DNA from 4 places in the Bradyrhizobium sp. 63_E2_N1_3 genome. Region 4 is predicted to be linked to each of the others. Evidence: predicted binding sites of a transcription regulator. Region 4 holds the regulator's gene; each other region holds the start of a gene.

Evidence for each region. Region 4 encodes PhoB, which activates phosphate uptake and scavenging genes when phosphate is short. Its sites were predicted from a motif close to TGTCATNNANCTGTCAT; they were not measured.
Region 1: the regulator PhoB is predicted to act here: its motif matches at 2,641-2,657, upstream of AB7531_RS07005 (YdcH family protein).
Region 2: the regulator PhoB is predicted to act here: its motif matches at 4,607-4,623, upstream of AB7531_RS20900 (glycerophosphodiester phosphodiesterase family protein).
Region 3: the regulator PhoB is predicted to act here: its motif matches at 3,730-3,746, upstream of AB7531_RS31855 (inorganic phosphate transporter).

The regions. Positions count from the first base shown of each region.
Region 1 covers NZ_CP197235.1:1,507,364-1,514,474, reverse strand. Annotated here, with positions in the region: gene AB7531_RS07015 (sensor domain-containing protein) at 1-925, opposite strand, end outside; gene AB7531_RS07010 (NAD(P)/FAD-dependent oxidoreductase) at 1,128-2,231, shown strand; gene AB7531_RS07005 (YdcH family protein) at 2,373-2,555, opposite strand; gene AB7531_RS07000 (YdcH family protein) at 2,885-3,091, shown strand; gene AB7531_RS06995 (hypothetical protein) at 3,220-3,438, shown strand; gene AB7531_RS06990 (hypothetical protein) at 3,460-3,711, shown strand; gene AB7531_RS06985 (GGDEF domain-containing protein) at 3,774-4,487, opposite strand; gene purE (5-(carboxyamino)imidazole ribonucleotide mutase) at 4,629-5,117, shown strand; gene AB7531_RS06975 (5-(carboxyamino)imidazole ribonucleotide synthase) at 5,114-6,220, shown strand; gene aqpZ (aquaporin Z) at 6,257-6,979, opposite strand.
Region 2 covers NZ_CP197235.1:4,395,881-4,402,991, reverse strand. Annotated here, with positions in the region: gene AB7531_RS20920 (nucleoside deaminase) at 1-122, opposite strand, end outside; gene AB7531_RS20915 (DUF5076 domain-containing protein) at 125-427, opposite strand; gene AB7531_RS20910 (pyruvate dehydrogenase complex E1 component subunit beta) at 431-1,831, opposite strand; gene pdhA (pyruvate dehydrogenase (acetyl-transferring) E1 component subunit alpha) at 1,861-2,883, opposite strand; gene AB7531_RS20900 (glycerophosphodiester phosphodiesterase family protein) at 3,138-4,490, opposite strand; gene adh (aldehyde dehydrogenase) at 4,697-6,214, opposite strand; gene AB7531_RS20890 (GAF domain-containing protein) at 6,524-7,111, opposite strand, start outside.
Region 3 covers NZ_CP197235.1:6,675,479-6,682,589, reverse strand. Annotated here, with positions in the region: gene AB7531_RS31865 (GMC family oxidoreductase) at 1-597, opposite strand, end outside; gene AB7531_RS31860 (M20 aminoacylase family protein) at 809-1,981, shown strand; gene AB7531_RS31855 (inorganic phosphate transporter) at 2,053-3,681, opposite strand; gene AB7531_RS31850 (UdgX family uracil-DNA binding protein) at 3,789-5,231, opposite strand; gene AB7531_RS31845 (putative DNA modification/repair radical SAM protein) at 5,231-6,466, opposite strand; gene AB7531_RS31840 (ImuA family protein) at 6,630-7,111, shown strand, end outside.
Region 4 covers NZ_CP197235.1:8,603,148-8,610,258, forward strand. Annotated here, with positions in the region: gene AB7531_RS40960 (Hsp33 family molecular chaperone) at 1-407, opposite strand, end outside; gene argF (ornithine carbamoyltransferase) at 705-1,628, opposite strand; gene AB7531_RS40970 (aspartate aminotransferase family protein) at 1,628-2,836, opposite strand; gene AB7531_RS40975 (GcrA family cell cycle regulator) at 3,293-3,805, shown strand; gene phoB (phosphate regulon transcriptional regulator PhoB) at 4,041-4,748, opposite strand; gene phoU (phosphate signaling complex protein PhoU) at 4,764-5,480, opposite strand; gene pstB (phosphate ABC transporter ATP-binding protein PstB) at 5,492-6,313, opposite strand; gene pstA (phosphate ABC transporter permease PstA) at 6,310-7,111, opposite strand, start outside.

The sequences.
Region 1 (7,111 bases), 7.1 Mb from region 4:
GCTTGTTGCTCTCGTCGCGGACCACGATCCGGATCGAGGCAACCATGCGCCGTTCACCGGCGCGGTCGACCTCGAATTCATTGCGGAACTGGCCGTCCGGCGAATTCAGTGCCGCCTTGTCGGCCGCCTCGATGCTGGCCGTCGAGATGGGCGCGAACAGCTCCCGCGCATTCTTGCCGACGGCGTGGTCGCGCGAGAACCCCCAGAACCGTTCATAGGCGCTGTTGGCGAAGATGTAGCGACCGTCCTCGATGTTCTTCGCGGCGACGCAGGCCGGCACGTGGTCCAGCACGGTTTCCAGGAATTGCTTGGTGGAGGCGAGCTGCCGTGACAGCTTGCGCTGATCGCTGACGTCCAGATGCGTCGCGACCGAGCCGCCGTTCGGCAACACGAAATATTTCACTAGGATGGCGCGGCCATCAGGCAGTTCGGTGATCAGGCCGTTGGGGCTCGCCGCCTTCTCGTAGAACTCATCGTCGGAGACACCGCCGAGGACGTCGCGCTTGCGCCTGAGTTCGAGGATGTCGTAGCCGGTCATCCCGGTCCACAGATCCGAGCGCGCCAGGCCGTAGATCTCGAGATAGCGGTCGTTGCAGAACATGATGCGTCGTTGCGCATCCGTCATCACCACGCCCTGGTTGAGATTGTTCATGGCGGAGGAGACGAAGGCGTTGCGCCGCAGCTGCAAGCGCTTGGTGCGGCGCAGCGAGGAATGGATCCACAGCGCGATGGCGGCCAGGAACGCACAGACGACGATGCCGCCGATCAGCGCTTCCCAGACCAAATTGGGATCGAGCTTGCCTGGTGGCGCGAAGCTGTCCGAGAGCGCAAAGGCGCGCGCAGGCGCGACCGCGCTGCCCAGGCACACGACGGCCTGCACAGCAATCGGAAGCGTGCTGCCCACGTGCCAGTTCTTCTCAGCCATCAGCCACCCGCGCTTTCAACGTCGGATTGTCTGGCTTCACGGGTTTGGATCGGGTAAACGCCTGTACGCGCAACAGAAAAATGTGACGCCAAATACGGCAATTGCCCTGACATGATAAATGCTTCCTTAATGGAAAACGGCCCGGTGCCGTGGTTCTCAGGCCTGATGCCACCGATGCTTTCAATGGATACACTGCACAACCATGGATAGGGTCGACTGCGTCGTCATCGGAGCCGGCGTGGTCGGGCTCGCGGTGGCTCGAAAGCTTGCCCAGGCCGGGCGCGAGGTGATCGTGCTCGAGGAAGCCGAGGCCATCGGCACCATCACCTCCTCGCGCAACAGCGAGGTGATCCATGCCGGGATCTATTACCGCGCCGGCAGCTGGATGGCGCGCATGTGCGTCAGCGGCAAGCATGAGCTGTACCGCTACTGCGGCGAGCGCGGCATCCCGCACAAGAACTGCGGCAAGCTGATCGTCGCGACCAGCGCCAAGGAGACCGAGAAGCTGCAATCGATCAAGGCGCATGCCGAGGCCAATGGCGTGCTCGACATGCAGCTGCTCACGGGCGAAGCCGCACGCGCGCTGGAGCCGGCGCTCGCCTGCGATGCCGCGCTGCTCTCGCCATCGACCGGCATCATCGACAGCCACGCCTACATGCTCTCGCTGCGCGGCGAGGCCGAGGCGGCCGGCGCGGCCTTTGCGTTTCACACCCCGCTGATCCGCGCCAAGGCAGCCGGCGATGTGATCGAGATCGAGGCCGGCGGCGAAGCGCCGATGACGCTGCAATGCGGCCTGCTCGTCAACGCCGCCGGGCTCTCGGCGACAACGGTCGCACGCCATATCGACGGCATGCCGATCGACCGGATTCCGCCGGCCTATCTCGCCAAGGGAAACTATTTCAGCTGCAACGCCAGAGCACCATTCTCGCACCTGATCTATCCGGTGCCCGAGCCAGGCGGGCTCGGCGTGCATCTGACGCTGGACATGGCCGGGCAGGCACGCTTCGGCCCCGACGTGGAGTGGATCGAGACGATCAATTACGAGGTCGATCCGTCACGCGCCGAACGCTTCTATCCGGCGATCCGGAGATACTGGCCGACGCTGCCCGACGGCGCGCTGATGCCGAGCTATTCAGGCATTCGCCCGAAGATCGTGCCGCCGGCGGTGGCCACGCAGGATTTTCTGATGCAGGGCCCGCGCGATCACGGCGTCGAAGGCCTGATCAACCTGTTCGGCATCGAATCGCCGGGACTGACGTCGTCGCTCGCGATCGCGGATCACGTCGCTGAGCTCGCAGGCATCTAGGGGATTTTCCATCGGAGCGGAAAGGCTCCAAGCGCCGCGCAAATAACTTTGCACGCTGCGCACCTTCATGCAGGGATGAGCGCAACAGCTCTCACCCCTGCATGAAAGGGTAAGTTCAACTCTACACTGTTACAGGGGTTACTAGTGGAGCGTGTCGCCGGTGTGCTTCAAACGCTCGATCTGGTCCTTGACCATCAACTTCCGTCGCTTCAACTCAACAATTTGCAGGTCGTCTGTTGAAAGGTGCACGAGAGCTTCGTGCAATTCGTTTTCGAGCGTTTTGTGCTTCCGTTCCAATTCAACCAGATGTGCCTGAATTGTCATTCGAAACCTCCTCGGTAGGGGGAAACCTTGGATTCGATCCGGACAAACAAGTGTACATCACCGATTCGTTCTGTCGATATGTATCCGTCGTCGCAGCGTCATTTTTGAAAATTCATATGTAACGAATCGTGAGTAAGGAACCACGCTGGAAAAATCCATGATATCAACGTGCTTGCGCAACGCCGCAACGAATCGTCGAAATATCTTGCGAGAGTTCGGTGAGCGGCGGCCCGAGATCGCTTGCGATCACGGCGCGCAAGGACGATAATTTCCACAGGGCATCCACAGCCTTGAATCTCACGCCCATCGGGTTTTCGGCCACCGCGAACATGACCAATGAAGACGAGCGTGAGCTCGAAGCCGAGCTCACCCGGTTGCAGCAAGAACACCGAGATCTCGACGCCGCGATCGATGCGATGCATCAATCGCCTGCCCCCGACCTGTTGCGGTTACAACGGTTGAAGAAGCGCAAGCTGTTGTTGCGCGACCGTATCGCGTTCATCGAAGACCAGATCACGCCGGACATCATCGCCTGAACCGCGAGGCCCTTTTTCGTGGCAGCACGCCGCATCCGAATCCGCTTGACTCGAAAAGAACAAAATAGGAACATTTGGACATCCCAACGCCCCAGGAAACGCCCAGGAAACCCCCGAGGACAACGCAGATGTCGGCAACCGCCCTTCTCGACAACAGCCATTATGAACAGGCCTGCGACCAGGCGATCGCGATGTGCGACGGCAATCTGCGTAGCACCATCAAGGCGCTGATCATGGCCAACGAATATCTGGAAGCAGAGCTGGAAGAATTACAGGCGGCGATTTCAGCCGGCTGCATTCCCGAGACCGCACGCAGCAAGGTGCGGAGCAACAGCAGCGCCGCCTGAGTTCAACATCGGAGCAACGCCATGTCGGATGTGACCTACTACGTTGCAATGCCCTTCCTGATCGATGCCGACGGATCGCCTGTCGCGGGCGCCGCGGAGGAATGCCAGAGCTCGGCGGCCGCGTTGCGGCGCGCCGAGATCCTGGCGCACGGTGCCGGCCATATCGGCGCGGTTGCGTTCAGCCGCAGCGGCGATCCCATGACCGGCGAATTCGGCGACGCCACGCTGCTGCGTAAATTCGGCAACGTGCCGGAAGATCTGGCCACGCTGTAAGGGTTGTTGCTTGAGCATGATCTCCGCGCAACGCGGTCCGCATTTGTCGCGAAGATCGTGCCCTAGTTGCTGACCAGCCTGATCAGCGGCTCGTGCCGCCGGTGCGCCTTGCGCACATACATGGCGGCATCAGCCTCCTCCAGCGCGCGGCCTGCATCGGACTGCGCCCCCAGCAGCGCGACACCTGCGGAGGCGCCCGCGGTCACGCGCTGACCGCGAAAGGCAAACGACAATTCGTCGATCGCCTGCTCGAAGGCCGCTGCCTTCGCCTTGGCGTCGGTCTCGCTGAGATTCCAGAGCAGCAACGCAAACTCGTCGCCACCAAGCCGGCCGACCACGTCCGAGGCGCGGACCTGCCGCGTCAGGGTGGCCGCAATCGCCTTGAGCACCTCGTCTCCGGCGGCATGGCCGAAGGAATCGTTGATGGGCTTCAGGCGATCGACGTCGAGGACGATCAGCGCGCCGCTGGCGCGGTAGCGCTTCATGTAGGCGATGGCGCGCGCGAGCTCGCGCTCGAAGCCGCGCCGGTTCGGAATCTCGAGCAGGAAATCGGTGTCGGCCGCAGCTTCCAGTTCCGCGACCCGGCGTTCCGCCTCCTTGAGCTTGCCCCGCAAGCCGCGGATGGTCGCCCTGAGGTCGTCGGCGGCCGACGCTCCGCGCCGCGCCGGCTTGGCCGAGCGCTTCGCCAGTCGCCTGGGGGCGGCTTTGGAGCGGCTGGCGCTGGTCTTTCGGCCCTTTTTGGCCTTCGCAGCGCTCGCCCTTTTTGGTTTCTTCATGGGCATCCTGCTCAATGAAGGCTTGCGGGGATTCACCAAGACAGGATAGTGCATTCCCTTCTCCTTGCCACCGCCTTGCGAGCCACCGGCCGGAACCGTTAATCTGGCCTATCTTTCTGTTTTCCGAGCACAATTGACGTCATGACCGCGCCGATCGCCATCATCATGGGAAGCCAGTCGGACTGGGATACGATGCGGCATGCCGCCGACACGCTCGCAGCGCTCGGCGTTGCCGCCGATACCCGCATCGTTTCGGCACACCGCACCCCCGACCGGCTGTTTGCATTCGCCAAGGGCGCCAAGGCGGCGGGCTACAAGGTCATTATCGCCGGCGCGGGCGGCGCTGCGCATCTGCCCGGCATGGCGGCGGCGCTGACGGAACTGCCCGTGTTCGGCGTTCCCGTCGAATCCAGGACGCTCAAGGGCATCGATTCGCTCTATTCGATCGTGCAGATGCCCGCGGGCATCCCGGTCGGCACCCTCGCCATCGGCAAGGCCGGCGCGATCAACGCGGCGCTGCTTGCGGCTTCAGTGCTCGCATTGTCCGATCCGGCCCTGGCCGACCGTCTCGCCGCCTGGCGCAAGGCACAGACCGAGGCGGTTGCGGAGCGCCCGGAGGACAAGGCGTGACTGACGCAAAGCAGGTGAAGCTGAAGCCCGGCGACACCATCGGAATCCTCGGCGGCGGACAATTGGGGCGGATGCTCGCCATGGCTGCGGCGCGGCTCGGCCTGCGCTGCCAGGTATTCTCGCCCGATCCGGACTCGCCCGCCTTCGACGTCGTGCTGAACGCGACCTGCGCCGAATATGCCGACGTCGAAGCGCTCGAGCTGTTCGCCAACGACGTCGACGTCATCACCTACGAATTCGAGAACGTGCCGTCTGCCGCCGCGATGGTGCTGGACGCGCGCCGCCCGGTGCTGCCCAACCGCAAGATCCTCGAGACCACCCAGGACCGGCTCGCCGAGAAGGATTTCGTGACGCGGCTCGGCATCGGCACCGCAGCCTATGCCGACGTCACCTCGGTCTCCTCGCTGCGCGAGGCGATCGTCCGGATCGGCCTCCCTGCGGTGCTGAAAACCCGCCGCTTCGGCTACGACGGCAAGGGCCAGGCCATCATCCGCGAGGGCGACGACATCGCCAAGGTGTGGACCAGCCTCGCCACCAAATCGGCGATCCTCGAAGCCTTCATCCCGTACGAGCGCGAAATCTCCGTGATTGCGGCGCGCTCGGCGACCGGCCAGGTCGAGTGCTTCGACGTCACCGAGAACGAGCACCGCGACCACATTCTGAAGATATCCCGCGCCCCCGCACAGATTCCGGATGCGCTCGCGGAAGAAGCGCGCAGCATCGCCGGCAAGATCGCCGGGGCGCTCGATTATGTCGGCGTGCTCGCGGTCGAGATGTTCGTGCTCGCCAACGGCACCGGGCCGAAGGTGCTGGTCAACGAGATCGCTCCGCGCGTGCACAATTCCGGACACTGGACGCTCGACGGCGCCTCAGTCTCGCAGTTCGAGCAGCACATCCGCGCCATTGCCGGCTGGCCGCTCGGCAAGGCCGTGCGCCACGGCGAAATCGTCACCATGACCAATCTGATCGGCGACGAGATCAACGATTACGAGAAGTGGCTGAGCGTGCCGGGCGTGACCGTGCACATCTACGGCAAGGGCGCGCCGCGCCCCGGCCGCAAGATGGGCCACGTCACCGAAGTCAGGCCGACGAAGGGCAAGTAGCGGGACCGCGGCGCATGCCGCGATCCCGCCTTTCGATCAGGCCGTCTTCACGCCCGCGACGACGCCAGAGGGCTCCTCGCTGAGCCAGCGATAGAGCACCCCGCCCAGCGCGCCGCCGATCAGCGGAGCGACCCAGAACAGCCAGAGCTGCGACAGCGCCCAGCCGCCGACGAACAGTGCGGGCCCGGTGCTGCGCGCCGGGTTCACCGACGTGTTGGTGACGGGGATGCTGACGAGATGGATCATCACCAGCGCGAGCCCGATCGCGAGCGGAGCGAAGCCCGCGGGCGCGCGGCCATGGGTGGCGCCCATGATGACGAACAGGAACATCATGGTCATCACCACCTCGGTGACGAAGCAGGCGATCAGGCTGTACTGGCCGGGCGAATGCGCGTCGTAGCCGTTCGACGCAAAACCCTTGCTGACGTCGAATCCGGGAGCACCGCTGGCGATTATGTAAAGCAGCTGGGCGGCGACGATCGCGCCGCAGACCTGTGCGATCACGTAAGGCAGGATCTGTCCCGCCGGGAAGCGTCCTCCGGCGGCAAGCCCGACGGTGACGGCCGGGTTGAGGTGGCAGCCCGAGATGTGCCCGATTGCATAGGCCATGGTGACGACGCTTAAGCCGAACGCCAGGGACACGCCGACCAGGCCGATTCCGACCTGCGGAAAGCCGGCGGCGATCACCGCGCTGCCGCAGCCTGCGAATGTGAGCCAGAATGTGCCGATCGCCTCGGCAGCGTATTTCTTCATATCCATGTGACGTCTCCCCTAATTCCAGGAATTTCCGGAGCAAAGCTCCGGGAACTGCCCCACCCTTGGCGCCGAATCACCCAAATCGGGGCCGTACGGAGGTATTTTCGCCTTATTTAATGGCTGAACTTGGCCCGA
Region 2 (7,111 bases), 4.2 Mb from region 4:
GCGATGATCTCATTGCCGCGCGTCAGCACGGCGCCGATCGGCAGGCCGCCCTGCGCGATCGAGGCCTCCGCCTCGCGGATCGCCTCCAGCATGAAATCGAAATGATGGGCTTCGATCGCCACGATCAGTGCCCCTTCCCGCGCGGTGTCGTCGTGCCCGTATCGGTTGGCCGTTCAATCTCCGCCTGGAACATCTCGAGGATCCGGCTCAGCGCATCCTCCTCGGTGTATTCGCTCTCGCGCGCATAGGCGCGCGCCGCGTGACGGGCGAGATCGACGAGCAGGAGGCCCCACATGTCGGGCTCCTCGAAGGCGCGCTGGAACGCCATCGACAGCCCGCCGTCCAGCACGAATACGCGCAGGATCTCGACCGCATCGTCGCGGGCGAGGACGTCGGGTGGCAATGGCTGCTCCTTCGGGCCCGCCATGATCTACCTGTAGCAGACGGCTTTGGCGGCCTCGACCACTTCGGCTGCCGACGGCAGCGCGAGCTTCTCCAGGTTCGCGGCATAGGGCATCGGCACGTCCTTGCCGGAGACGCGCGCGACCGGCGCATCGAGATAGTCGAAGGCGTTCTCCATGATGCGCGCGGCGATCTCGGCGCCGACGCCGCTCTGCGCCCAGCCCTCTTCCACCGTGACCGCACGGCCAGTCTTCTTGACCGAGTTGACGATGGTCTCGGTATCCATCGGCCGCAGCGTGCGCAGGTCGATCACCTCGGCCTCGATACCGTCCTTGGCAAGTTCGTCGGCGGCCTTCAGCGCATAGGTCATGCCGTTCGACCAGGAGATGATGGTGACGTGGCTGCCCGAACGCACGATGCGCGCCTTGCCGATCGGGATCACGAAGTCATCGAGCTTCGGCACTTCGCCGGTATGGCCGTAAAGCACCTCGTTCTCGAGGAAGATCACCGGATTGGGATCGCGGATCGCGGCCTTGAGCAGGCCCTTGTAGTCCGCTGCGGAGAACGGCGCGACCACCTTGAGACCCGGGACGTTGGAATACCAGGACGAATAGTCCTGGCTGTGCTGGGCGGCGACACGCGCGGCGGCGCCGTTGGGCCCGCGGAACACGATCGAGCAGCCCATCTGGCCGCCGGACATGTAGAGCGTCTTGGCCGCTGAGTTGATGATCTGGTCGATCGCCTGCATGGCGAAGTTGAAGGTCATGAACTCGACGATCGGCTTCAGCCCGGTCATGGCAGCGCCGACGCCGATGCCAGCAAAGCCGTGTTCGGTGATCGGCGTGTCGATGACGCGCTTGGCGCCAAACTCATGGAGCAGGCCCTGCGTCACCTTGTAGGCGCCCTGGTATTCGGCGACCTCTTCGCCCATCACGAAGACGTCGGCGTCGCGGCGCATTTCTTCGGCCATGGCGTCGCGCAACGCTTCGCGGATGGTCTGCGTCACCATCGCGGTGCCGGCGGGCACTTCCGGATCGGGCTCGGCAACGGCCTGAGGGGCAGCCGCAGCCTTCGGCGCCGAGATCATCGGCTTGCCTTCGCCGACCGGCGAGCGGGATTCGGCGACTTCCTGCGCGACGCTCGGCACGGGCGCGGCCGGCGCCTTGGCGAGATCGGCGGCCGTCTCGCCATCGGCGAGGATGGTCGCGATCGGCGTGTTCACCGCGACGTCGGCGGTGCCCTCGGGGATCAGGATCTTGCCGAGCGTACCTTCATCGGTCGCCTCGACCTCCATGGTCGCCTTGTCGGTCTCGATCTCGGCGATGACGTCGCCGGACTTGATCGTCTCGCCCTCTTTCTTCAGCCACTTGGCAAGGTTGCCCTTCTCCATCGTGGGCGACAACGCGGGCATCAGCACTTGAATTGGCATATCGACTCCAAAAGAAAGCTTGCGCGCGTTCAGCGATAAATGTCGGTCCAGAGCTCGGCGGCATCCGGCTCGGGATCATGCTGGGCGAAGTCGGCGGACGCATTGACGATGTCGCGGACCTCGGCGTCGATCGCCTTGAGATCGGCCTCGCTCACCTTGGCCGCGAGCAGGCGGTTGCGCACCTGCTCGATCGGGTCCTGGTCGTGGCGGACTTTTTCGACCTCTTCGCGCGTTCTGTACTTGGCGGGGTCGGACATCGAGTGGCCGCGATAGCGGTAGGTCTGCATCTCCAGAATGAAGGGGCCCTTGCCGGCACGGCACCAGGCCGCCGCCTCCTCGCCCGCGGCCTTCACGGCGCGGACGTCCATGCCGTCGACCTGCATGCCGGGGATGTTGAAGGACGCGCCGCGCTTGGAGAAATCCTGCTGCGCCGAAGCACGCGACACCGAGGTGCCCATGGCGTAGCGGTTGTTCTCGATGACGTAGATCACCGGCAGCTTCCAGAGCTCCGCCATGTTGAAGCTCTCATAGACCTGGCCCTGGTTGGCCGCGCCGTCGCCGAAATAGGTGACGCTGACATTGTCGTTACCACGATAGTGGTTGGCGAAGGCCAGACCCGTGCCGAGCGAGACCTGGGCGCCGACGATGCCGTGGCCGCCGTAGAAGTGCTTCTCCTTGCTGAACATGTGCATGGAGCCGCCCTTGCCCTTGGAATAGCCGCCGCGCCGGCCGGTGAGCTCGGCCATGACGCCGTTGGCCTCCATGCCGGTGGCAAGCATATGACCGTGATCGCGATAGCCGGTGATGACCTGATCGCCCTGCTTCAGGGCCATCTGCATGCCGACCACCACGGCCTCCTGGCCGATATAGAGGTGGCAGAAGCCGCCGATCGCGCCCATGCCGTAGAGCTGGCCGGCCTTTTCCTCGAACCGCCGGATCAGGAGCATGTCGCGGAGCGCTTTGAGCTCCTGCTCTCTGGTGAATTCCGGGGGCGAACCGCCGTCGGTCTTGTCCTGTGGAGTGCTTGCGGCGGCTTTCTTGGGTGCGGCCATGGGAATTCCGGGTCAGAGAAAACTTCAGCCCTCTCTAACCCAAGTCAAACGCCCTTGGAAAGGACCGCGGCGGCATGGCGCGACTTTCATTATGCCGCACTGCAACGTGGCCGAAACTTTGCAAAACCTTTGGCGCCGATCGGGCAACTTTAGCTCACCGGTCAGCGAAGGGAACGTGAGCAGCCAACGCAGAGAAATCGGACGCGCTGTTTTGTATCCGAGATCCCGCGCGCGTCCGATTCGCCGTGCCAGCCTTACCAGCCCAACTCGCGCAAATACGCCGCGCGGGCGGCAACGCCGGTATACGTGAAGTCGCTGAAGACCCCATCGACGCCGAGCCGGTAGAATTTGAGATATTCAAGGCTCGGGTCGCCGCGATAGTCGGCGGCAAGATACTTCTTCTCGTTCCGAAACGTGAAGACATGGACGAAAAGACCGAGCTTGTGCGCGTCCGCGACAAGGCTGGTCGCGTCCTGCGTCGAAGCCTCCGGCGTCGATCCCTTGTAGGGCGTGCCATCGGCGTTGCTGTCCTTCCACGGCGCGATCTTGAGCGGAACGATATAGGCCTTCCACGGACCGATGCCCTCGGCATAGGTCTTGATCTCGGCAAGCCCCTCGGGCGTCAGCATCGCATCGTACAAGCGCGCATCGCCCGCAACCGTCCAGTCGAACGGGCGCGAATTCGTGATGTTGTTGAGGAGAACCTTGCCGGTTTTGAAGTCGATTCCGTTGCCGTCGACGAGTTGGACCTGCCGCGTCTGGAGGCCGTGGCTGCGCATATATTTCAGGCTGCCGGGTTCGAAGCTCTGGACCAGGATGGGAGCGTCCTTGGTGTTGAGGCCGTTATCCCCGATGATCTTGATCAGGGCATCCTCGAGCGGACGACTGCCGGCCGCGCCGCAGCCATTGGCGATCGCCTGGGCATTGTTCCAGGTCGGGTTCTTGGTTTCGGGATAGACGAGGATGGACCGCCCGGTCTCCTTGCTCTTGACCTTGGCGATGTCGATGACGTCCTGGAAGCTGATGATCGGGAGCTTGCCGTTGAAGACTTTCGGCCGCTCGTTGGCCGCGTCATAGGTGGTGCCGCCGATCCATTGCTTCAGCTCGGCCATGGTGAAGTCGCTGATCGACCAATCGTTGGTATGATCCTCGCCGTCCACGATCAGCGACTTCAGCACCGACTTGGGATCGGCCTGGTCGCTGAGATCCGTCAGGTAGTCGGCAGGCACGCCGGTGGCCGACGGGGCCTTGACGCGCACACCGGGCACGGTGCGCTTGCGGGCAGCGACGGCCGCATTGGTCTTCGCCACCTCGGCAATGTTGGTGTTGTCGCTCAGCCAGGGGTTATGACGCACGACCAGAACGCAATCCTTGGTCAGGTGCAAATCCTCTTCGAGCGCATCGGTCCCGAGCGCCGCGGCGAGGTCGTACGACGCCTCGGTCTCTTCAGGTACCAGGCCCGGCAGGCCGCGATGGCCAAGGACCAGTGGCGCCTTTCCATCGACGGTCAGAAAGGGCTTGGCGCCAGTTGGCGCCGGGCCGGACTGTGCGAAGGCCATCGACAGCGGCAGCACCGCCGCGCCGAACAGCATCGCTGCGACACCCATTGTCCGTCCTGAACGACTGTTCCGCATCACCAAGCCTCCGTCTTTGCCCGGCATCGCTTCGAATGCCGCGGGCGCCGAACCGAATACGGTCGGCGCTGTCGTATTGTCTCAAGACTCTGACAGACGGATGACGGCGGAGAGGGCGGCGCAAGGTTGCACCGCCCTCTCCTACCCCATCAGATCTTGCCCAATCAGATCTTGCCCGATCAGAAGAAACCAAGCTTCTTCGGGCTGTAGCTGACCAGGAGATTCTTGGTCTGCTGGTAGTGATCGAGCATCATCTTGTGGGTCTCGCGACCGACGCCCGACTGCTTGTAGCCGCCGAACGCGGCATGCGCAGGATACGCATGGTAGCAGTTGGTCCAGACCCGTCCGGCCTGGATGGCCCGGCCGAAGCGGTAGCAGCGGTTGGCATCGCGACTCCAGCCGCCGGCTCCCAAGCCATAGAGCGTGTCGTTGGCGATCGCGAGCGCTTCGTCATCGGTCTTGAAGGTCGTGACCGAGACGACGGGACCAAAGATCTCCTCCTGGAAGATTCGCATCTTGTTGTGGCCCTCGAACACCGTTGGCTGGACGTAGAAGCCGCCGGACAGATCGCCGCCGAGCTCGGCACGACCGCCGCCGGCCAGCACCTTGGCACCCTCCTGCTTGCCGATGTCGATATAGGAGAGGATCTTGGCGAGCTGCTCGCTAGATGCCTGCGCGCCGATCATGGTGTCGGCCGCACGCGGGTCGCCCTGCTTGATCGCGGCGACGCGCTTCAGCGCCCGCTCCATGAAGCGGTCGTAGATGTCGGCGTGGACAATCGCCCGGCTCGGACAGGTGCAGACCTCGCCTTGGTTCAGCGCGAACATCACAAAACCTTCGATCGCCTTGTCGAAGAAGTCGTCGTCCTCGGCGGTGACGTCGTTGAAGAAGATGTTCGGCGACTTGCCGCCGAGCTCCAGCGTGACCGGGATCAGGTTCTGGCTGGCATATTGCATGATCAGCCGGCCCGTCGTGGTCTCGCCGGTGAAGGCGATTTTCGCGATCCGCGGGCTGGACGCGAGCGGCTTGCCGGCTTCGAGGCCAAAGCCATTGACGATGTTGAGGACGCCGGGCGGCAGGAGATCGCCGATGATCTCGGCCCAGACCATGATCGAGGCCGGGGTCTGCTCGGCGGGCTTGAGCACGACGCAATTACCGGCGGCGAGCGCCGGCGCGAGCTTCCAGCACGCCATCAGCAGCGGGAAGTTCCAGGGGATGATCTGGCCAACCACACCGAGCGGTTCGTGGAAATGATAGGCGATGGTGTCGTGGTCGATCTCGCCGATCGAGCCTTCCTGTGCGCGCACCACGCCGGCGAAATAGCGGAAATGATCGATCGCGAGCGGCAGGTCGGCGGCGCGGGTCTCGCGGATCGGCTTACCATTGTCCCAGGTCTCGGCAACCGCAAGGCGCTCCAGATTCTCTTCCATCCGGTCAGCGATCCGGTTCAGGATCGCGGCGCGCTCGGCGACGCTGGTGCGTCCCCAGGCGCCCTTGGCGGCGTGCGCCGCATCGAGGGCGGCCTCGACGTCCTGCGCATCGGAACGCGCGATCTTGCAGACGATCTGGCCGTTCACCGGCGAGGCGTTGTCAAAATACTTGCCGGAGATTGGCGCAACGAATTTGCCGCCGATGAAATTGTCATAGCGTTCGGCGAAGGGAACCTGGGTGACGCCGAGGAATTCCACCTTGTTCATTGATCACTCCCGATGTTTGCTGTTTGCGCAATTCGTCGCGTGTTCACGACTTGCGCCGACGATGTCGCGGGAGCGTTTTCCTGTCAGCCCGGGCGTGAACGATGGCCGGGGTAACCTGTCGCAGTTCTGCGACAGGTTACGCAGCTGCCCCCACACACTCAGCCCTCATCCTGAGGAGCGCGCTCTTGCGCGCGTCTCGAAGGATGGCCGCGGGCACAGCCGGGCCTGCATGGTTCGAGACGGCCGCTTCGCGGCCTCCTCACCATGAGGGTTGAGTTGCTGGGCGCGGGAGAAAAATAGAGCCGCAGCTCAGTGCTTCAGCTCGAACCGCTTGAGCTTCCTGTGCAGCGTGGCACGACTGATGCCGAGGGCCTTGGCGGCGGCCGAAACATTGCCGTCCGCGCGCAGCAGCGCCCGCTGCAACACCGCGCGCTGGCCGCCGGCAAGATGGTCATGCGCGGGTTCGCCGCCGAGCAGATCGGCCGCGGGCACCGGCTGCAAGGGACGGCCGGGCGCGATCCCGAGCCCCGCCCGCGCGGAGCGGGTCGCGCCGATCACGAGATCGTCGGCATCGACCGCGACCAGGCCGCCGGCCTGGCCGTCCGCGCCTTGCGTCAGCACGATGCGGGCATGGGCGAAGGCGCGGCGACACAGATCAGCCTCGATGCGCCTCGCCGCCTCACCTGCCGCGAGCGCGATCAGATTGGAAAACGCATCGGTCCGGTCGGCGCGGCAGGAGGAGACATCGAGCACGCCCGCAAACGCCGCTTCATGGTCGTAGATCGGAACGGCGGTGCAGCTCAAAAGCGTGTTGCGTGTGAAGAAATGCTGGTCGCGGTCGATCGTCAGCGGGCGCTGCTCGACGACGCAGGTGCCGATGCCGTTGGTGCCTTCATG
Region 3 (7,111 bases), 1.9 Mb from region 4:
CCAGCGCCGACCGCGCTTCTGGTTGACGTGGAAATAGCTGGTGCCTTCGTTGTCGCCGGTGTTGAAATCGGGAATGCGCTTGATGCCCATCTCCTCGGCGGCGTCGCCGACGGCGTCGAGAACGGCCCATGACAGCCGTGGCGCCTCGATGCGCCAGCCGCCGCCGGTGCCATGATGCTCGCTCGCACCGAGGAAGTGATCTTCGAGTTTCTTGAACAGCGGCAGCACGTCGTCATAACCCCAACCGGTCATGCCGAGCTGGCGCCAGTGGTCGTAATCGGCGGCCTGTCCGCGCATCGAGATCATGGCGTTGATCGCCGAAGAGCCGCCGATCACCTTGCCGCGGGGATAGGCCAGCGAGCGGCCGTTCAGGCCCGGCTCCGCCTCGGTCTTGAACATCCAGTCCGAGCGCGGATTGCCGATCGCGAAGAGATAGCCGACCGGAATGTGGAACCAGATCCAGTTGTCGTCGCCGCCGGCTTCGAGAATGAGGACGCGATTCCCTGATACGGCCGAGAGGCGGTTGGCGATGATGCAGCCGGCCGTGCCGGCTCCGACGACAATGTAGTCAAACTCACCTTCGAGGCGCCTCGGCATTCTGCTTCCACCCAAACAGGCGTCATGCCCGGGCTTGTCCGGGGCATCCACGCGCTTTCCGTCCTAATAGTCAGACGTGGATGGCCAAGACAAGCTGGTGACAAGCCCGGCCATGACGAGAGCACAGGGGACCCTCGATCCACGGGAGTTAGGTGGACTGGTGCTTGCATGGTAGACAGTCCTGTATTCCCAACAAGGCTTGAGACCCTCCATGCCCATCGTGAACCGCGTCGCCGACCTCCAACCCGATATTCAGGCCTGGCGCCGGGACATCCACCAGCATCCGGAGCTGCTGTACGATGTTCACCGCACCGCAGCATTCGTTGCGGACCGGCTGCGCGAGTTCGGCTGCGACGAGGTTGTGACCGGCCTCGGGCAGACCGGCGTGGTCGGCGTGATCAAGGGCAGCAAGCCGGCCGGCGACGGGCTCAAGGTGATCGGCATGCGTGCCGACATGGACGCGCTGCCCGTCGACGAGCAGACCAACCTGCCTTACGCCTCCAAGACTCCGGGCAAGATGCACGCCTGTGGCCATGACGGCCACACCGCGATGCTGCTCGGTGCGGCCCGCTACCTCGCCGAGACCCGCAACTTCGCCGGCGATGCTGTGGTGATCTTCCAGCCTGCCGAGGAGGGCGGCGCCGGCGGCGCGGCCATGGTCAAGGACGGCCTGATGGAGCGCTTCGGCATCGAGCAGGTCTACGGCATGCACAACGGCCCGGGCATCCCGATCGGCTCGTTCGCGATCCGGCCGGGCCCGATCATGGCGGCGACCGACGAGGTCGACATCATGATCGAGGGCCTCGGCGGCCATGCCGCGCGTCCGCACAAGTGCATCGATTCCGTGCTGGTCGGCGCGCAGGTGATCACCGCGCTGCAGTCGATCGTCGCCCGCAGCGTCGATCCGCTGGAATCGGCCGTGATCTCGATCTGCGAATTCCACGCCGGCAATGCCCGCAACGTCATTCCGCAGACTGCGACGTTGAGGGGCACCATCCGCACGTTGTCGCCGGAGGTGCGCAAGCTGGTCGAGAAGCGCGTGCACGAAGTGGTGGCGGGCGTGGCGCAGATCACCGGTGCCAAGATCGACCTGCACTACAAGCGCAACTACCCTGTCGTGAACAACCACGCCGCGGAGACCGAGGTGGCGCGGCGCATCGCCAGGAACGTTGCCGGCGAGGCCAATGTGCACGAGATGCCGCCGCTGATGGGCGGCGAGGATTTCGCCTACATGCTGGAAGCGCGGCCCGGCGCGTTCATCTTCTGCGGCAACGGCGACAGCGCCGGTCTGCATCACCCCGCCTACAATTTCAACGACGAGGCGATCGTGTTCGGTACGTCCTATTGGGTCAAGCTGGTCGAGGAGTCGCTCGCGGCGTCTTAACGCCGAACCGAAGCACAAACGAAGAGGGCCCGTGCATCGCACGGGCCCTTTGTCTTTGCGGAATGATCGGCTCAGAAAATCTGCGAGAAGATCACATACAGCGTGGCCGACAGCGCGATCGCGCAGGGCAGCGTCAGCACCCAGGCCATCAGCAGGTTGCGGATGGTCGCCATCTGCAGGCCCGAGCCGTTCGCGGCCATGGTGCCGGCGACGCCGGACGACAGCACGTGGGTGGTCGAGACCGGCAGGCCGAACACGTCGGCGGCGCCGATCGTGGCGGCGGCGACCAGCTCGGCGGAGGCGCCCTGTGCGTAGGTGAGATGGGTCTTGCCGATCTTCTCACCGACGGTGACGACGATGCGCTTCCAGCCGACCATGGTGCCGAGGCCGAGCGCGATGGCGACGGCGACCTTCACCCAGGTCGGGATGAACTTCGTGGCGCTATCGAGGCCGCCCTTGTAGGCGTTCAAGGTCGCGACCTCTTCCTTGTTGAGGTCGTTTTCCTTGTCCTTCATCAGGAAGCGGATCGCTTCCGAGGTCAGGTACATGTCGTTACGGGTGTTGCCGACCACTTCCGCCGGTACCTTGTTGAGCGAGCCGTACTTCGCGACCTGGTCGCCGACATCCTTCACCAGCACCGACAGCGAGGGGTAGGTGCCTTCGCTGATGTGGTGCGAGGTGATGTACTGCGTCACCGCAGGACGGGGATCGCCGATGATCGAGTGACCGGCGCCCTTGGCCGCGATCACCTTGGAGGCTGCGTCCGAGACCTTCTGGAACTGGGCGACCTGGCTCTCCGGCAGCGCGCGGTTAAGCGCGTAAGCGGTCGGCACGGTGCCGATCAGGATCAGCATGATCAGGCCCATGCCCTTCTGGCCGTCGTTCGAGCCGTGGGCGAAGCTGACGCCGGTGCAGGTTGCGATCAGCAGGCCGCGGATCCACAGCGGCGGCGCCTTGTTGCCTTCGGGCGCGGCATAGAGCGCAGGGTTGCGCACGATGAACTTGAGCAGCAGCAGCAGCACGGCGGCGCAGATGAAACCGAACAGCGGCGACAGCAGCAGCGCGTAGCCGATCTCGGTGGCCTTGCTCCAGTCGACGCCCGAGGTGCCGTCGCGGCCGCGCATGACGGCATTGGCGATGCCGACGCCGATGATCGAGCCGATCAGCGTGTGCGAGGAGGAGGCGGGCAGGCCGAAATACCAGGTACCGAGGTTCCAGATGATCGCGGCGATCAAGAGTGCGAACACCATGGCGAAGCCGGCGCTGGAGCCGACCTGGAGGATCAGCTCGACCGGCAGCAGCGAGACGATGCCGAACGCGACCGCGCCGGAGGACAGCAGCACGCCGAGGAAGTTGAAGAAGCCCGACCACATCACCGCGAATTCAGCCGGCAGCGAATGGGTGTAGATCACGGTCGCCACCGCGTTGGCGGTGTCGTGGAAGCCGTTGACGAATTCGAAGCCGAGCGCGATCAGCAGCGCGACGAACAAGAGGATGTAGGGCAGGAAGGTCGTCACCTTCGTGCCGGTCGCGTTGACGTCGACATAGATGCTGTAGGCAACGAACAGCAGGCCTGCGGCAAGGATGCCGAAGAACAGGATCATCGTGAGCGGGTTAAAACCCTTGTCGAGATTTGGCCTGGAAGCCGGCTGGACAGGCGTCGGATCGCCTACCGCACGGTCGAATGCAACATCTGTCATTTTTGGACGCCCCTTAACTAATTTGAAGGGCTATTGTCCGCGATGGATTTGAAGGCTGGATGACAGCTGCGTCGTAAAGTCGCTTTCCCTCCAGTATTTGCCAGTATTTAGGCGGCGCGTGCGGCTTTCTTCTGCAAGCCGGCGGCAATCTTCAGGTCTTCGACAAAGCGCTGATATTCCAGCACTTTGGCTTCCGGATCGGGCAGTCGGAGCAGATAGGACGGGTGCACCGTCACCAGCGCCTTGCGGCCGTCGGGCAGGTCTATGAGCCGGCCACGGGTCTTGCCGATCGGGATGATCTTGCCGAACACGCTTTGCGCGGCGGTGGCGCCCATTGCCACGATGAGCTCGGGCTGGATTGCCGAAACTTCCCGCTCGTACCATTGCCGGCACGCCCGGATCTCCGGCGTCGCCGGCTTCTGGTGCAGACGGATCTTTCCGCGCGGCACGAATTTGAAGTGCTTGACCGCGTTGGTGACGTAGACCTTGTTGCGGTCGACGCCGGCTTCCTGAAGCGCACGGTCGAGCATCTGGCCGGCCGGGCCGACGAAGGGGTGGCCGGCGAGGTCTTCCTTGTCGCCGGGCTGCTCGCCGACCAGCATGATGGTCGCGTCTTTCGGGCCCTCGCCGAACACGGTCTGCGTCGCGTCCTTGTAGAGCGGGCAGGCGCGGCAATGCGCGGCCTCCTCGCGGAGCGCTTCGAGATCGTCGGCAGCCAGCTTGCGTGGCATCGGAGCCTCCGGCCGCTTCTGGGGCTTGTGCGGATCGGTTGCGGCATTGGCGATCATGGCGCCGGTCATGCGCTCGGCGTCCTCGATCAAGGGCTTAATGATCGACGCCTCGGGCAGGTTCCTCCAGTATTTCTTCGGCATCTCCGTCTGCATTGCCTTCACCTTCAGCCGCGCCGGATTGAAGATGCTGGCGTAGTAGCGCCGCCAGGTTTCCTCCAACCGGTCTTCGCCGGGTGCTTCGTTCTTGCTCACGCCCGACGTGAACGAGAGCGCGTGGCCGTCCCAATGCGCACACAGATCGGGTGTCAGGATCGACCAGGGCATGTCGGCGAAGCGCTTGGCAAAGAACGGCGCGGCAAGCTCGACGATGTGATGCTCCGGCTCGAACCAGGCGACGTAATGCGCCGCGCGCTCGCGTCCGATCTCGCGGAAGCGCACGAAGGCATGCATCTTGTGCTCGTCGCGATGGACTGCTCTTGCCATGGCGGTGACTTGCGCGACATCGGGATCGGTCGCGACCTCGATGAGATCGTGATTGTCTTTCAAGCGCCAGAGCAGGCGATAGAGGATCGCAAAGCGCTCGCCGTCGCGATGCAGGATCGCGGCCTTGGCGAGCTCGACGAATTTTGCCGAGACGTTGAAGGTGCCGTCGTTCACCTCAAATATCGGAGACGGCGCGGGCGGTGCGAACAGCTCGGCTTCGCCGCCTTGTACGGTCCAGGTGGCATCGGTTGGCGGCACATGATGCAGCACGAGCGACCGCGCGGCTTTGCGCCAGCCGTCGAAATCGGTTTCGGTGTCGAGGGTGATGTACTGCATCAGAAGCCAAACCCCAGTTGTGTTGCCTTCGGCTTGAACCGTTCGATCAGCCGCGCCTCGTCGAGGCGGTGCGGCGCGGGGCGGTGATCGCTGAGGACGATGAAAGGCAGCGCCTTGTTGCGGGGCACGTGCAGCCGCGCGAGATCGGAGAGGCGGATCGTGGTGGTGCGCCGGGTCGCGATGATGCGTTCGACCGCCTTGGTGCCGAAGCCGGGCACGCGCAACAGCTCCTCGCGGCTGGCGCGGTTGACGTCGAGCGGGAAGCGGTCGCGATGGCGCAGCGCCCAGGCGAGCTTCGGATCGATGTCGAGCGGCAGCATCGCGTTGTCATCGACGATCTCCGCAACGTCGAAACCGTAGAACCGCATCAGCCAGTCGGCCTGGTAGAGCCGGTGCTCGCGCAGCAGCGGCGGCTGTACCAGAGGCAAAGCGCGGCTGGCATCGGGGATCGGGCTGAAGGCGGAGTAATAGACGCGCCGCAGCCTGTAGGAGCCATAGAGATTGGAGCTGGTGTGGAGAATGGTGTGATCGGAGGCCGCGTCGGCGCCGACGATCATCTGCGTGCCCTGTCCGGCGGGCGCGAAGCGCTGCGGCCTCGCCTTCGTCTTTGTGCTGCGGTTTTCCTCAGCCTCGTCGAGCTTCAGCCGCAGCCGGCCCATGGTGCGGCGGATCGCGCGCACATCCTTTTCCGGTGCGTATTGCTGCAGGCTCGTCTCCTCAGGCATCTCGATGTTGATGGAGAGGCGATCTGCATATTTGCCGGCTTCCGCGATCAGCGCGTCGTCGGCCTCGGGAATGGTCTTGAGATGGATGTAGCCGCGAAAGTGATGCTCCTCGCGCAGTTTGCGCGCGACGCTGACCACCTGCTCCATGGTGTAGTCGGGGCTGCGGATGATGCCGGAGGAGAGAAACAAGCCCTCGATGTAATTGCGCCGGTAGAAGTCGAGCGTGAGCTTGACCACTTCGTCGATGGTGAAGCGGGCACGCGGCACGTTGGAAGAGGCGCGGTTGACGCAATAAAGGCAGTTGTAATTGCAGGCGTTGGTCAGGAGCACTTTGAGCAGCGAGATGCAGCGTCCGTCCGGCGCGTAGGAATGGCAGATGCCCATGCCCGGTGCGGTCGAGCCCATGCCCTTGCCGTCGCTGGAATCCCGCTTCTCGGTGCCGCTGGAGGCGCACGACGCATCGTATTTGGCGGCATCAGCCAGAATCTCCAGCTTGCGTTGTACGTCCATCGTGGAATCCCTTTGATTCAGCTTACGAATCCGGATGAGCACCAATTCGATTGACTCCCCGGCCGCTGTTAGCTTTATATTAGAACATATCATGAACAAATGAGCCAGCCGCAGGTTCTTATTTTTGAGAACCTCGGCAATCACCTCTGAAGGAGCGGCGTATATGAGCGGCGCACGGATGAACGCGCTTGCGACCTTGCGCGGCCAGATCGAGCGCATCGAGACGGCGGAGGTCGTGCATCAGCACGATCGCGTCGCGCTCGGCCACGACGAGGTCGACAGCGCGCTGAAGGGCGGGCTCGCGCGCGCGGTGATCCACGAGGTGTTTTGCGAGGGCCGGCAGGGAACCGCCGCGACGGGTTTTGTCATGGGGCTTGCGGGGCGTGTCTCGCGGCGCCGGCCGCTGCTGTGGGTGCGGCAGGATTTTTCGGAACTCGAGACCGGCGCGCTGTCGATGAGCGGGCTTGCCGAGATCGGTCTCGATCCGCGCCGCGTGGTGATGGTGCGCGCCGCCGATGTCGAGAGCGCGTTGCGGACCTCGGCCGATGCGCTCGCCTGCGACGCGCTTGGCGCCGTCGTGCTCGAGCTCTGGGGTGAGACGCGGCAGTTCGATCTCGTGGCGAGCCGTAAGCTGACACTGGCCGC
Region 4 (7,111 bases):
GCGAGATGACCGTTACCGAGGAGCGTGCCGGAATCTTTTGTCTCGCCGAGGCGCTCGGCATCGTAGCGCGCATAGGCGCGCAGGCGATCCGGCGCCATGTAGTCGACGACCAGGAACGACACCGGACCGTCGGTCTGGGCCTGGAGGATGAAGCGGCCCTCGAACTTCAGCGCCGAGCCGAGCAGCGTCGTCAGCACGATGGCCTCGCCGAGCAGCTTGCCCACGGCAGCGGGATAATCGTGCTTGGTCAGGATCTCGTCGAGCGCGGGACCAAGCCGCACCAGGCGACCGCGCACGTCGAGTGCGTCGACCTCGTAAGGCAGCACGGCGTCATCGATGGGAACCGCTGATGGCGCGCGAACCGGGCCTTCAGGCCCGGTTTTCATGTCAGGGGATTGGGAAACCATGGCGCTTTATCTGGGGTCGATGGAGGAAAATGGAAGAGGGCGCGGAACGCTCCCCGGCATGCAGAAAAGATCGCACGAAAGCACGACAAACTCAGGGTCGTCCCGGGGGTGCGCAAAGCGCGAGCCCGGGACCCATAACCACAGGATTACAATGTAACCGGCGACGACCACTCCGCGTCCTCGCCAAACAACTTCCTGTGGTTAAGGGTCCCGGATCGGCGCGCCGCTGTGCGGCGCTGGTCCGGGACGACAGCGGTGGATGCGGCCGCCAGCGCGGCCACCCGCTCCACCGTCGCGTTACTTCACCGCGTCAAAGCACCAGGCCAGAATGCCCTTCTGCGCATGCAGGCGGTTTTCGGCCTCGTCGAACACGACCGATTGCGGGCCGTCGATCACTTCGTCCGTGACTTCCTCGCCGCGATGGGCGGGCAGGCAATGCATGAACAGCGCATCGGGCTTGGCCAGCGACATCAGCTTCGAATTGACCTGATAGGGCTTGAGCACGTTGTGACGGTGCTCGCCTTCCTTGTCGCCCATCGACACCCAAGTGTCGGTGACGACGCAGTCGGCCCCCTTCACGGCAGCCTCGGGATCGGTGCCGAGCACGATCGGCGCGCCGGTGGCCTTGATGAAGTCCCGCATCACCTTTTTCGGCGCAAGCTCCGGCGGCGTCGCGACATTGAGCTTGAACTTGAAACGCTCGGCGGCATGCGCCCAGGACGCCAGCACGTTGTTGTCGTCGCCGGTCCAGGCCACCGTCCTGCCCTCGATCGGGCCGCGATGCTCTTCGTAGGTCATGAGGTCGGCCATCACCTGGCAAGGGTGCGAGCGCCGTGTCAGGCCGTTGATGACGGGCACCGTCGCATATTCCGCCAGCTCCAGCAGGGCCTCGTGATTGAGGATGCGGATCATGATGGCGTCGACATAGCGCGACAGCACGCGCGCCGTGTCGGCGATGGTCTCGCCGCGGCCGAGCTGCATCTCGGCGCCGGTCAGCATGATCGGCTCGCCACCGAGCTGGCGCATGGCGACGTCGAACGAGACGCGGGTGCGGGTGGACGGACGCTCGAAGATCATCGCCAGCGTCTTGCCTTCCAGCGGCTTCACCGGCTGGTGCGCTTTCTGCTTCGCCTTCATGGCGGAGGAGGCCGCGAGCATGCTCTTGAGCTCCGACAACGGGAGCTCGTTGATATCCAGAAAGTGCTTCGGGGACTTGCTCATCAGCTCGCCGCCCGCTTGGTCTGACTGGACGAGATCGCGGCGCAGGCGCGCTCGAGCCGCCCGACGCTGTCCTCGATTTCGGCTTCGGTGACGATCAAGGGCGGCAGGAAGCGCACGACATTGTCGCCGGCGCCGACCGTGAGCAATTTTTCGTTGCGCAACGCCGCGCCAAGATCGCCGGATGGCACCACGGCCTTGATGCCGATCAGAAGGCCTTCGCCGCGCACTTCGCTGACGATGTCGGGATAACGATCGATCACGGAGGCGAGCTTCTGCTTGAGCAGCAGCGACATCTTCTGCACGTGGTCGAAGAAGCCGGGCTTGAGCATGACGTCGAGCACGGCATTGGCAGCCGAGATCGCGAGGGGATTGCCGCCGAAGGTCGAGCCGTGCGAGCCGGGCCCCATGCCGGCAGCCGCGTCCGCGGTCGCCAGCACCGCGCCGATCGGGAAGCCACCACCGAGCGCCTTGGCCAGCGACATCACGTCAGGCGTGACGCCGGTGCGGCGATGCGCGAACAGATCGCCGGTGCGGCCCATGCCAGTCTGCACCTCGTCGAACGCGAGCAGCAGGCCCTTCTCATCGCAGAGCTGGCGCAACGCCTTCAGGAAGGCGGGCGTTGCCGAACGCACGCCGCCCTCGCCCTGGATCGGCTCGATCAGGATGCCGGCGGTCTGCGGACCGATCGCCTTCTTGACGGCTTCGATATCGCCATGCGGGACCTGGTCGAAGCCGTCCATCGGCGGGCCAAACCCTTCGAGATATTTTGCCGAACCGGTCGCGGCGAGCGTTGCCAGCGTGCGGCCGTGGAAGGCGCCTTCGAAGGTGATGATGCGGTAACGTTCCGGATGACCCTTGGAGAAGTGATGATGGCGGACCAGCTTGATCACACCTTCCAGCGCTTCGGCGCCGGAATTGCAGAAGAACACGAAGTCCGCGAAGCTTTCGTTGCACAGACGCGCGGCGAGCTTCTCGCCGTCCGGGCTCTGGAACAGGTTCGACATGTGCCAGAGTTTGGTGGCCTGCTCTTGCAACGCCTTGACCAACGCAGGATGAGCATGGCCGAGCGCATTCACCGCCACACCCGAGGTGAAATCGAGATAGCGATCGCCATTGGTCGCAATCAGCCAGCAGCCTTCACCGCGCTCGAAACCGAGGTCGGACCTGGCGAAAACGGGGAGCAAATGCGGCGCTGCGCTGTTAGTCATGACGATCACTTGAATGTTGCGGACGGTGTGAGCGTGCATTGCGCAACGCACCATTGACCGGCCCGGAAAACGAAACGTGCCGCCTTTTAAGGGCGGCACGCCTGACTATCTTATGCCTGGTGAAACCGGTGTCAATGCCGCCCGGAAAGCCTCGCGAAACGCAGAATCCGTAGTCTTGCGGTGGCGATTTTGCGTATTTCCGCCACGGAACATGTGGAAGCGAGTCGGCGGACTCTTGCGCGTGAGTCACGCCATATTGTAGCGTTTGGCTTGTCAGATACGACATCTCGTGCAGCAGTTCTGATCCTCTAAGTCCTCATGTACCGGCGTAAGCGTTCGGGCGCATCTGGTGCGCCCGGCGAGCCTTAAGGGATTCTGGCGGCACGGGTTTTTCGAAGCTTAGGCATTCGCCGTGCGGCCGCCAGGATGGCAGGCGCCGGCGAAGGAAAGGGTGCAATGACCGTTTTGACCTGGTCGGATGATCGCGTCGAGCAGCTGAAAAAGCTCTGGGAGGCCGGACTTTCGGCCAGCCAGATCGCCGCTGAACTCGGCAATGTGACCCGCAATGCCGTAATCGGCAAAGTGCACCGGCTCGGCCTGTCGGGCCGCGCCAAGAGCCCTTCATCGGCAGCGCCGCGGCCGCGCAAGGCGCGCCCCGCCCAGCACATGATGCGGGTGACACGCCCGATCGCGCGCGGCAACACCGCGCTGGCGCAGGCCTTCGAAGTCGAGGTCGAGGCCGAACCGGTCACCTACGACAACGTCGTGCCGATGAGCCAGCGGCTGTCGCTGCTGGAGCTGAACGAGGCCACCTGCCACTGGCCGGTCGGCGATCCCTCGAGCCCGGATTTCTTCTTCTGCGGCGGCAAGGCGCTCTCCGGCCTGCCCTACTGCGCCCAGCACTCGCGCGTGGCGTATCAGCCCGCGGCCGATCGCCGGCGCGCGCCGGCGAAGCCGGGTCCGCGCTGAAGTCGTTCTGAGCTCAGAAAGGAGCCGTCACACGATGGCGGCTCAACAAATCCGATGTCGTCCCGGACAAGCGCGCCTCGAGCGCGCGCAGATCCGGGACCCTTAACCACCGCAAGATGTGGCTACGGGGACTCGGAGTTACCTTTTCACAAAATAACCGCTCGCTGTGGGTGTCCCGGACCCGCGCTTGCGCTTGTCCGGGACGACACCGAGAGTGTGGCCGCAGCTCACCGAGCTACGCCTGCTCCGCCTTCGCAAAGCGATCGTCCAGTGCGTAGCCCGCGCCGCGGACGGTGCGGATCGGGTCCTGCTCGCGGCCGAGATTGAGCAGCTTGCGCAGGCGGCCGATATGGACGTCGACGGTGCGCTCGTCGATGTAGATGTCACGGCCCCAGACGCTGTCGAGCAGCTGCTCGCGCGAGAACACGCGGCCGGGATGCTCCAGGAAGAACTCCAGCAGGCGATATTCGGTCGGACCGAGATCGATCGGCCGGCCCGAGCGCGCCACGCGGCGCTTGTCGCGGTCGAGCTCGATGTCGCCATAGGCGAGCACGGTGGCGAGCCGCTCGGGGCTGGCGCGCCTGAGCAGGCCCTTCACGCGTGCCAGCAGCTCCGGCACCGAGAACGGCTTGACGATGTAGTCGTCGGCGCCGGTCGCAAGGCCCCGCACCCGCTCGCTCTCCTCGCCGCGCGCGGTGAGCATGATGATCGGGAGCTGCTTGGTCTCGGGCCGGGTGCGCAGCCGCCGGCACAGCTCGATGCCGGAGAGGCCCGGCAGCATCCAGTCGAGCACGATCAAATCGGGGATGTGCTCCTTGAGGCGGGTGTCGGCGTCGTCGCCGCGCATCACCGTCTCGACGTCATAGCCGTCGCCTTCGAGGTTGTAGCGGAGAAGCTCGGTGAGAGCTTCCTCGTCCTCAACCACCATAATGCGTGCGCCCATGGTGTTCGTCGCTCCTTAAGTGTTCGGGACCGTCGTGGCGAAGGTCGTCATGTCGCCCTTCGGCCGCTTGTCGGTGATCGCCTGGCCCTCGATCATGTAGAACACGGTCTCGGCGATGTTGGTGGCGTGGTCACCGATGCGCTCGATGTTCTTGGCGCAGAACATCAGATGGATGCAGAACGAGATGTTGCGCGGATCCTCCATCATGTAGGTGAGGAGCTCGCGGAACAGCGAGGTGCAGATGGCGTCGACTTCCTCGTCGCCCTTCCACACCGCCATCGCCGCCGGCAGATCGTGCGCGGCATAGGCATCCAGCACCGACTTGACTTGTTGCTGCACGAGGTCGGTCATGTGCTCCAGACCGCGGAACAGCTTGAGCGGATGGAAATCCGTCTCCAGCGCCGCGACGCGCTTGCCCATGTTCTTGGCGAGGTCGCCGATCCGCTCGAGATCGGTCGCGACGCGCATGGCGCCGACGATCTCGCGCAGATCCACCGCCATCGGCTGGCGGCGCGCGATGGTGAGAACGGCGCGCTCCTCGATCTTCTTCTGGAGCGCGTCGAGCTCGGCGTCGATGGTCACGACGCGCTGGCCGAGCGCGACGTCGCGGCGGATAAGCGCGTCGACGGAATCGACGATCATGCGCTCGGCGATGCCGCCCATCTCGGCGACCAGGCGCGTGAGCTCCTGGAGGTCGGTGTCGAAGGCCTTTGCGGTATGTTCAGAACCCATGTTCCGTCTCCTCAGCCGAACCGGCCGGTGATGTAATCCTGCGTGCGCCGGTCGGTCGGCGACGTGAAGATCTTGCTGGTGTCGTCGAACTCGATCAGCTCGCCGAGATACATGAAGGCGGTCTTGTCGGAGACGCGCGCCGCCTGCTGCATGTTGTGGGTGACGATCGCGATCGTGTAGTTCTCGGACAGCTCCTGGATCAGCTCCTCGACCTTGGCGGTCGAGATCGGGTCGAGCGCCGAGCAGGGCTCGTCGAACAAGATCACCTCGGGCCGCACCGCGACCGTGCGGGCGATGCAGAGGCGCTGCTGCTGGCCGCCGGAGAGCGACAGGCCGGAGGCGTTGAGCTTGTCCTTGACCTCGTTCCACAGCGCGCCACCGCGCAGCGCCTTCTCGACGCGGTCGTCCATCTCGGACTTCGAGATCTTCTCGTAAAGGCGGATGCCGAAGGCGATGTTCTCGTAGATCGTCATCGGGAACGGCGTCGGCTTCTGGAACACCATGCCGACGCGGGCGCGCAGCAAATTGAGGTCCAGCTTGGGGTCGAGGACGTTGGTCTGGTCGAGCATGAGCTGACCGGTGACGCGCTGGCCCGGATAGAGGTCGTACATCCGATTGAAGATGCGCAGCAGGGTCGACTTGCCGCAGCCCGACGGGCCGATGAACGCCGTGACGCGGTTGGTGCCGAGCGCCAGATTGATGTTCTTCAGCGCGTGGTGCTCGCCGTAATAGAAATTGAGGTTGCGCACCGTCACCTTGGCCGGAGCTTCGGGCAGCACCGGCGCCTGGGGCAAACCACCGGCCGCGCTCATCGATACGGAAAGATCACTCATTTTGCGGTCCTCTCGGCGCTCAGAATGCGCGCGCCAATATTCAGGGCAAGAACGGTCAGGGTGATGAGCAGCGCGCCGCTCCAGGCGAGCTGCTTCCAGTAGGCGTAGGGGCTCTGCACGAAATTATTGATGGTGACCGGCAGGTTCGCCATCGTCTTGTTCAGACCCAGGCTGAAGAACTGGTTCGACAGCGCGGTGAAGAGCAGCGGCGCGGTCTCGCCGGCGACGCGGGCGGTGGCCAGCATCACGCCGGTGATGAGGCCCGAGCGCGCCGCGCGATAGGCGATGCGCTTGATCACCAGCGAGCGCGGCAGGCCGAGCGCCGAGGCCGCCTCACGCAGTGCGTTCGGCACCAGCAGCAGCATGTCCTCGGTCGTGCGCAGCACCACCGGGATGACGATCACCGCAAGCGCGAGGCAGCCGGCAATCGCCGAGAAGCCGCGCATCGGCACCACCACCGCACCATAGATGAACAGGCCGATGATGATCGAGGGCGCCGAGAGCAGGATGTCGTTGATGAAGCGGATCACCGAGGTCAGGCGGTCGTTGCGGCCGTACTCGGCGAGATAGGTGCCGGCGAACAGACCGAGCGGCGCGCCGATGCCGACGCCGAGCACGGTCATGATGATCGAACCCACGATGGCGTTGCGCAGGCCGCCCTCGGTCGAGCCCGGAGGCGGCGTGTCCGCAACGAAGAGCTCCAGGTTCAGGCCGGCAATGCCGTTGTAGAGCAGCGTCATCAGGATCAGCGCGAGCCATGTGACGCCGAAGGCAGCGGCAGCCAGGCAGAGCACACGG